DNA from 2 places in the Brevibacterium sp. K11IcPPYGO002 genome. Region 1 is predicted to be linked to the other one. Evidence: predicted binding sites of a transcription regulator. Region 1 holds the regulator's gene; the other holds the start of a gene.

What was found. Region 1 encodes LexA, which represses DNA repair genes until DNA is damaged. Its sites were predicted from a motif close to TCGAACANNTGTTCGA; they were not measured.
Region 2: a site for LexA is predicted at 2,218-2,233, ahead of QYM46_RS17830 (DUF222 domain-containing protein). Genes of this name have one in related genera too.

What each region holds. Positions count from the first base shown of each region.
Region 1 is NZ_CP131929.1:2,545,582-2,549,949, reverse strand. Features, by position in the region: gene QYM46_RS11560 (ATP-dependent DNA helicase) at 1-1,781, shown strand, start outside; gene lexA (transcriptional repressor LexA) at 1,875-2,630, opposite strand; gene QYM46_RS11550 (LysM peptidoglycan-binding domain-containing protein) at 2,865-3,203, shown strand; gene QYM46_RS11545 (histidinol-phosphate transaminase) at 3,333-4,368, shown strand, end outside.
Region 2 is NZ_CP131929.1:3,894,760-3,899,127, reverse strand. Features, by position in the region: gene QYM46_RS17835 (N-acetylglucosamine-6-phosphate deacetylase) at 1-350, shown strand, start outside; gene QYM46_RS17830 (DUF222 domain-containing protein) at 454-2,139, opposite strand; gene QYM46_RS17825 (hypothetical protein) at 2,402-2,995, shown strand; gene QYM46_RS17820 (hypothetical protein) at 3,063-3,758, shown strand; gene QYM46_RS17815 (copper chaperone PCu(A)C) at 3,939-4,368, shown strand, end outside.

The sequences.
Region 1 (4,368 bases):
GCACCGGCGGGAAGGTCGTCGTGTCCACTGCGACCCTGGCCCTGCAGACTCAGATCATCCACCGCGACCTGCCCCGGCTGTTCAAGGCCGTGAAGAAGGACCTCGACCCGCTGCCCCGAGCGGCACTGCTCAAGGGGCGGCGGAACTATGTGTGCAAGCACAAGCTCGCCGGCGGATACCCCGACGAGGGTGAGGGCATGCTCTTCGACCTCGGGGCCGACGCCGAGGCGGGACGCAAACCCACCGAACGTTCGGGTCTGGGGGAGGAGATCCAGCGGATCCGCACCTGGGAGAAGACCACCGACACCGGCGACCGTGACGACCTCCTGCCCGGTGTCAGCGATCGCGCCTGGTCACAGGTGTCCGTCAACGCCTTCGACTGCCTCGGATCGAACTGCCCGCTGTTCACCGAATGCTTCGCCGAAATCGCCCGGAACAAAGCCGCCGAAGCCGATATCGTCGTGACGAACCATGCCCTGTTGGCCATCGACGCCTTCGGGGAATCGAACGTGCTGCCCGAACACGATGTCATCATCATCGACGAGGCCCACGAGCTCAAGGACCGGGTGACCAGCGCCCTGTCCGGGCAGATCAACACGAGCATGCTCTCGGCGGCGACGAGCTCCGTGCGCAAACACACCACGGTCCAGGACGGGGTCGTCTCGCTGCTCGATTCCGCCGCGGCGGCACTCGAACGCGCCCAGACCTCGGTGCCCGAGGGACTCATCCTGCATATGAGCGAGGCGCTCGGACTGGCCCTGGCGCAGATCCGCGACTCCGCCCGCCAGATCATCAACGACATCGGCGGCAAGACCGACGACGCCGATGCCGGACGGCAGATGGCCAAGGCTCGCTGTCAGGAGATCTTCGAACTCGCCGAACGCTTCTGCGACCCGGGCAAAAACGACGTCATCTGGCTCTCCCGGTCGACGTTCAGAGAGAAGGAGACGACGAACCTCGTCGTCGCACCCTTGAGCGTGGCCGGCACCATGCGCAACGGGATCTTCGAGGAATCGACGGTCGTGGCCACCTCGGCGACCCTGTCCCTGGGCGGGAACTTCGACGCGGTGGCGGCCTCGTTGGGACTCTTCGGGCCGGACGCCCCGAAGTGGGACAGCCTCGATGTCGGATCACCCTTCGACTACGGCAAGCAGGGCATCCTCTATGTCGCTTCCCACCTGCCCAAGCCCGGACGCAGCGGACTGAGCGAGGAAGCGCTGACCGAACTCGAAGAACTCGTCGAATCCTCGAACGGCGGGGCACTGGGGCTGTTCTCCTCCCGGGCGGCGGCCAACGCGGCAGCCGAACACCTGCGGACGAAGTTCGACTTCCCGATCCTGCTCCAAGGCGACGACGGCCTGCCGGCGCTGGTCTCCCAGTTCACGGCCGATGATCAGACCTGCCTGTTCGGGACGATGTCCCTGTGGCAGGGAGTCGACGTGCCGGGACGGACGAACCGCCTGGTCATCATCGATCGTCTGCCGTTCCCACGCCCCGACGACCCGCTCATGCAGGCACGGGCACGCGATGCCGACCAGCGTGGAGTCAACGGATTCATGGCAGTATCGGCCACGCATGCCGCCCTGCGGCTGGCACAGGGTGCCGGTCGCCTCATCCGGTCGACCAAGGACAGGGGAGTGGTGGCCGTGCTCGACTCGCGGCTGCGCTCGGCCCGGTATGCCGGGTTCCTCGTCAATTCGATGCCGAGGATGTGGCCGACGACGAACTCCGGCCTCGTCCGCACAAGCCTGGCCAGACTGGCCGAAGCTGACGAGAAGTGAGGCAGACGGTTCTGAGTCCCGCCGGATGACGCAGAAGCGCCCGCGACCAACCGTGGTCGCGGGCGCTTCTCAGTTCGAAGGCGGGGCGGAGGATCAGAGGCGGCGGATGACGGCGACGACGAGGCCCATGATCTGTGCGTAGGTGCCGTCGATGGGTTCGTAGTTCTCGTTCTGCGGCATCAGCCACTGCTGACCGGCCTTGCGCTTGAGCGTCTTCACCGTGGCCTCGCCGTCGAGGAGGGCTGCAACGATCTGACCGTTGTCGGCGGTGTGCTGCTTGCGCACGACCACCCAGTCGTCGTGGCAGATGGCGGCTTCGATCATCGAATCGCCGACGACCTTGAGCAGGAACATCTCTCCGGAGCCGACGACCTGCGTCGGCAGGGAGAAGACATCGTCGACCTCCTGCTCGGCCAGGATCGGGCCGCCGGCGGCGATGCGTCCGACGACCGGGACCTGCACGGTGTTGTTGGCCAGCTCCTCGTACTTCGCGCGCTCGGCCTCTTCCTCTTCGAACGGATTGACCACTTCGATGGCACGCGGGCGCTTCGGGTCGCGGCGGACATAGCCGAGGCGTTCGAGCTGGGAGAGCTGGTGGGCGACGCTGGAGAGGGACGCCAGTCCGGCGGCTTTGCCGATCTCGCGCATGCTCGGCGGGTAGCCGTTGGCCACGACGGCGCGTTCGATGGTCTCGAGGACGAGACGCTGGCGGGGAGTGAGGCGGAAGTCGCCCTCACCGGATGACCCCTCAGGGATCTGGACCACGTCGTCATCGCTGCGAGCGGCAGCGATCTCGGTGGCAACATCTTCGTTGCGAGGCCTGCCTCTGCCTCGTTTGTTCTGAACCACTGCTCGTTCCCCTTCGTTCTATTCCCTGCCGCTGAACGCCGTGATCTCCGCTTCGAAGATTCTCGTGTCAGTGCCGACTGAGATGGTTCTGACAGATCAATCAACAACGCTGGTTCCCTCTCATTGTCGCATAGATGTTCGAGTTGGACTGGACATTTGTTCGATTGGCATGTTGAATAGAACAGACGTTCTACCGATTACTGGTGGAATCGTACGAATGAAAGAGGTAATGCGATGTCTGCACAGAACACCGAGCTGCGCCTGACCACTCGTGGACGCCAGGCTGTGCGCCTTCTCCGGACCCTGCTCGTCGCTCTCGTCGTCATCGGCGGAGCGGTCCTCCTCGCCACCCAGTCGTTCTCGGCCGCTGCCGTCGCCGAATCGGAGACGGAGAGCATCGGCATCGACGCCGAGGCGGTCGTCGTCGGTGAAGGCGAATCGCTGTGGACCGTGGCGACGAGTCTCGGCATCGACCGCGACACCCGTGATGTCGTGGCCGACATCGTCGAGATCAACCACCTGGACACCCCGACCGTTCACCCCGGCCAGACCCTCGACGTCCCCGTCCGCTGAGGTCGAGGCCGGCTCGGCCGGCAGGGCGCCGGCCACGGGCCGACCCGTCCGATTGGGTGAGCCGACCGGCGCACCTCGATGCCCGACCCGCCGCCCGGGCGGCGGGGGCCTCTCGGTAGAATGGTCGCCGTGGGAAACATCGAATCTCTGCCAGTGCGCTCCGACCTCGTCGGCCAAAAGCCCTACGGGGCTCCGCACCTCAATGTGCCGGTCCAGCTCAACGTCAACGAGAACGCCTATCCGCTGCCGGACGTCGTTATCGACAGCATGCGTTCCGCCATCGACGACCATTTCGCGGGACTCAACCGTTATCCCGATCGCGAATTCACCGCACTGCGCGAACATCTCGTCACCTATTTGGACGGTGTGAACGAACGTGCGGGGGACACCGTCGACCTCGACCCCTCCATGATCTGGGCCGCCAACGGTTCGAATGAAGTGCTCAGCCATATCGTCCAGGCCTTCGGTGGACCGGGCCGCACGGTCCTCGGGTTCACCCCCTCCTATTCGATGCACCCGCTCATCACCACGGGCACGGGTGCCGAATGGCAGCACGTCGAACGCAAGGACGATTTCACTCTCGATGCCGAGACGGTCGCCGCCGAGGTGGCGCGGGCGAATCCGGACATCGTCTTCCTGTGCACTCCGAACAATCCGACCGGCACCTCGATCGGCCTCGACGTCATCGAAGCCGCCTACGACAATTGCGCAGGGATAGTCATCGTCGATGAGGCGTACGCGGAATTCTCCCGCCCCGCCAAGTCCTCGGCGATGACTCTGCTTGACGGCCGGCCCCGCCTCGTCGTCTCCCGCACCATGAGCAAGGCCTTCGCCTGTGCCGGACTGCGTTTGGGCTACGCCATCGCCGCCCCCGAGCTCATCGATGTCCTCCGCCTCGTCCGCCTGCCGTACCACCTGTCCGAGGTCACTCAGGTGCTCGCCTGCACGGCACTCGAACACGCGGAGCTGCTGCTGGGCAACGTCGACCGACTCATCGACTCGCGCAACCGCATGTCGAGCCACCTCGCCGAGGCGGGCTTCACCGTCCACGACAGCGATTCGAACTTCGTCCTCTTCGGCAACATCGCCTCACCGGCCGAGCTGTGGCAGAAGCTCCTCGACCGCGGAATCCTCATCCGCGATATCGGCATCACCGGCCACGCCC
Region 2 (4,368 bases), 1.3 Mb from region 1:
TGCACGACGGGAGATATCACCTCGGTTCGCTCCCGGTCGAAGTCAAGGATGCGGTGGCGCGCCTGGTCACCGCCGACGGCACTCAGGGTGCCATCGCGGGGTCCACATCGACGATGGACGACGCCGTGAAGCGAGCCGTCGCCGAGGTGGGGCTCAGCCCGTTCGATGCTGTGCAGTCCGCGGGACTCGTTCCGCTGCGTGCGGTGGGTGGTGTGCCGGGGTCGGGTGATTCTCTGTGTGCGGTGGGTGGTGCCGTTGATTCCGGCAGCCTGTTGGCTCCCGGAATGCCGGCTGACCTCCTGCTCCTCGATGAGGACATGAGCATCCGAGACTCGCGGTTCGGCGGCTGAACTCCGGTCGAGGCGGGCCGAACCCGGTTGAATCCGGCCGGATCGGGCTGAATCCGGCTGAACTTGGAAAGTGGGCACAGCTGTCCCCTGAAAGTCGGGGCGGCTATTTGTCGAACAGGGAGTCGACGATGTCATCCGCGATGAAGCGGGCGTGGAGGATCGGCTTACGAGCCGGGTCGTTTGCGGCGGGCGGAATGTAGGCGGGTCGCCCGTCGAAGAGCATAACCGTGTCCCAGTCGGTGCGGTCGAGCAGGTGGTGATGATAGCTGCAGAGCAGCGCGAGATTGTTGATCTCCGTCTTGCCGCCGAGCGACCATGGAAACACATGGTTGGCATCGCACCAACCGGGAGGGGCGTCACAGCCGGGGAAGGTGCAGCCTCGGTCGCGGGCGGTGATCACTGCCAGCTGTTTGCGATTGGCGAAGCGCTGTTCTGTGGCCACCTGCATCGTCTTGGCCTTGTCGCTCATGAGGTGGAAGAACAGCGAGCCGTTGAGGCCGTTTCTCATCAGTTCCTTGATGGGAACGGGATTGTCGGCGCCCGTGGTGCCGTGTCCCGTGCCTTTGGCCAGATCTTCGGCGGTGGCGTTGATGACGAGAGCATAAGGCGCTCCTGCAGCCGTCCGCTGCTTATCGATCGTGGTGACGAGGCCGGCGAATCGTTCGTAGATCCATTCGCGCGCCGAGGGCTGTTCGGCGCTGACGTCGACGAAACCGCCGTCCTCACGAACGCCGACGCCGGGGACGGCAGCCGAATTCCCGCTCGTGCGAGCTGCGTTGAGATCGGGTTCCGGAACTCGCTTCGCGTCATATCGGTCACCGGAGAGCACCGCATCGACGATCTCGAGCAGCTCTTTGTCAGGAAGCGGCGAGCTCGTTGCCTCAGGAGCGGCGGTTACGGTGGCGGGATTGCCCACGGCCGCGATCCCAGAGGCGCCGGTCGCCGAGTCGGCACCGGTCTTGTCGGCATCGGCATTGTCGGCGTCTCCTGCCGACTGGATTCGTGAGGTCAGCAGTCCGTTGAGAGTGCCCCCGGTGACGGGGTCGAGCAGTCCACGCAGCTCCCAGTCGCCGTTGGCCCTGGCACGCATGGACATGTTGTAAGCCGAGCGGTCGCCTGAGTCTTTCGGTTCTTCTCCGTCCGGGTCGATGTAGCCCATGAGCTTGCCGAAGATCTCCCGCAGGTCCTTGAGGCGGACCTTGGGTGCGTTGTCGACCAAGCGCGTCTCGACGTCGGTGCGGACCGCCTGACTGACCCACGTGGGCAGCTTGCGCATGCAGTCTTCGATGACAGATGCCTGGGCGGCGGAGATCGTGCCGGCATGGAGCGCATCCGCGACGACCGGGTAGAGAGGCGGCAGAGCCTGTCCGGCCATATCGACGCGTCCGCCGAGGTTCTTGGCCATATCGGTCCGGCGGTTCGCCTCCGCGCCGGTGAGGTTGAACCGGTTCTCGATGAGCGATTTCGTCGACTTGGCGCCGAAATCGCTGGGTGTTCCGACGCGTTCGCAGACGGAGAGTGCGAGCGTCGACAATGCGTCGTTGATGCGTGTGATCGCCTCGACCCCATCGGCGAGCATAATGGCCTGATCCGGTCCCATGGGGCGATCGAACGTGCGCAGCTCATCTTTGAGGCTCATCAGCTGAGTGATCGAAGAGGTGACCTCGGGCGCAAAACGGCTGAGATCCGCCCACTCCTCGTCGGCCAGCAGCGGGTGACCGCTGGTCTGCGGGGAGTTGCCGGCGTTCCGAGCGGAATGATCGGAACTGCGTTCGGGAGTGAGGGTCATGGGGATGATTTCCGTTCACCAACATCGTTGTTGTTGGAATCCATTTTACTCTCGAAGGCAATAGAATGCCATAAATAATCGAAAAAAAGCTCGAACAAATATGGTGTGTTCGCAGCTGTTCGATCATAGAAGCATGGACGCTTGCCAGATTATTGCAGAAGCGCATGCCGATGACTCGTGCTGCATCCGGCCCGTTCCGCCGAGGCCTCCGCGGCAGCGTTCCGGCTTAGAAAGTGTCAGGCGGTCGTGGCACGATTGGAGTATGGATGCCCTGCTCCTCATTGATACCGACGACGCCAGCTACCCCAGCGATGACGCCATGGAGACCCTCGGCGATATCGTCACCCGGACCCGCGCGGTTGGCGGTGTGCTCATCTTCGCGTCGACGAAGGCCGACCTCGCCGACACTCCCGATGAGGAGCTGAGCATCTTCGTCCCCGATGAGGAGGACCTCGTGCTCCGCTCCGAGAGCCCGGATGTGTTCGAGGGCGTCGACGATCTGGCCGCAGGTCTGCATGACCTCTCCGTCGACCGGATCATCATCGCCGGGGCCGACGCCACCGCGGCCACGCCCGGGGCCGACGCCACCGTGGCGGAGCCCGACGCCGGAACTGGCGGCGATGTCACTGACCCTGCCGCCCATGCAGGAGGCGATGCCGACGCCGGCACCTCCTCGGCGAGCACCCCCGGAGCCGTCTACGCCTCGGCGATGGCGGGCCTTGTGTGCAACTTCGACGTCGTCGTCCTCTCCGACTCCACTACGGATCCCGACGGAAAGCTTGTCACCTGGGGCGATGCTGCCGTTGGGGCCGGCGCTATGGTCAAGAAGACCGCCGATACCTGGCTGCGGATGTAGGCTCAGCCGCCTTCCCGAAAGTGTTCTACATTGAGTAGAATGTGGGAGCGAGCTGAGAGGAGGGCCCATGACCGGATGGACGAAATCCGTACGCGCGCTCTTCGCTGCTCTCTTCACGACCCTTCTCGCCCTGCTCATGCACCTCGCCGCCGGTGGCGGAATCTCGATTCCCGGCACTGTGGTCGTCTTCGTCCTCGTCCTCTGGGCGGCGATGATCGTCGCCGGCAGGCGCCTGGGCTACCTCACTCTGGCCGGTCTGCTCGGCCTCGGGCAGGTGCTCATGCACCTGACGATGAGCTGGTCCGCCCACACCCTCGCCCATGCGGGGGCTCACACGGGAACCGCCCATTCCGGAACCGGCCAGACCGAGTCCGCGAGTACCGGTTCGACCTCCGCCGAGGCGGCCCTCCACGCCCACGCCGGACACATCGTCCCGGCCCCGGGCTCCCTTGATCTCGGTCCGGCCGCATCCGCGCTCGGACATGCCAACCACGGAGCCACCTCGGTGGGGATGTTCATCGCCCACCTCGTCGCCGTCCTCGTCACCGCCGTGATCCTCAAGCGCGGTGAGGACATCGTCCTCAGCATTCTGCAGCTGGCCCTGGGCCCGGTGATCGGTGCACTGCGTGCCCTCGCCGAGGCGGCCGGAGTCCTGGCCGACGAACCGTTCCGCAAGTTGTGCGCTTCGTTCCGGCTGCCGCAGCCGGTCACTTCGGCGGTCGTCGGTCCGAACTATCGGCGCGGACCACCCGCACTCGTCTGACATCCCATTCGGCGCATCCGCCGCCGACCCACACCCGGCTCCCCGGGTGACCATCCAACTTCGGGCGACCGCCGAAACAGCGGCGGCTCGCCCCTCGGTGTCAGTCGAACACGTCCGCGCAGACCGCGGCGCAGGTCGACCCGTGCTCGACTGCACCTGAATGACGAAAGTGCAGACACCATGCGAAAGAACATCAGCCTAGCCGTTGCCCTGCCCCTCGCCGTCGCCATCGGCCTGGCAGGCTGCGGCCACGACGACAGCACGGCAGCCGGGCCGACACAGACCGAAGGCAGCAGCAGCTCCGCCTCAGCGGACAGTTCGGACAGTTCGGACAGTTCGGACAGCCAAGTCGACGCCGAGGCGCTCAGCCTCGACGGCGCCTGGGTCAAGGCCGCCGATGACGGAATGACCGCAGTCTTCGGCGAACTGAAGAACGACACCGACCAGGACATCAACCTCGTCGAAGCGAAGTACGCGGACGCGAAGATGGTCCAACTCCACGAAACCGAAGGCGACGGTTCCGGCGGAATGTCCATGCAGGAGAAGAAGGGCGGCTTCACCATCCCGGCCGGGGAGAGCCTCGACCTCGAGCCCGGGGGCGATCACATCA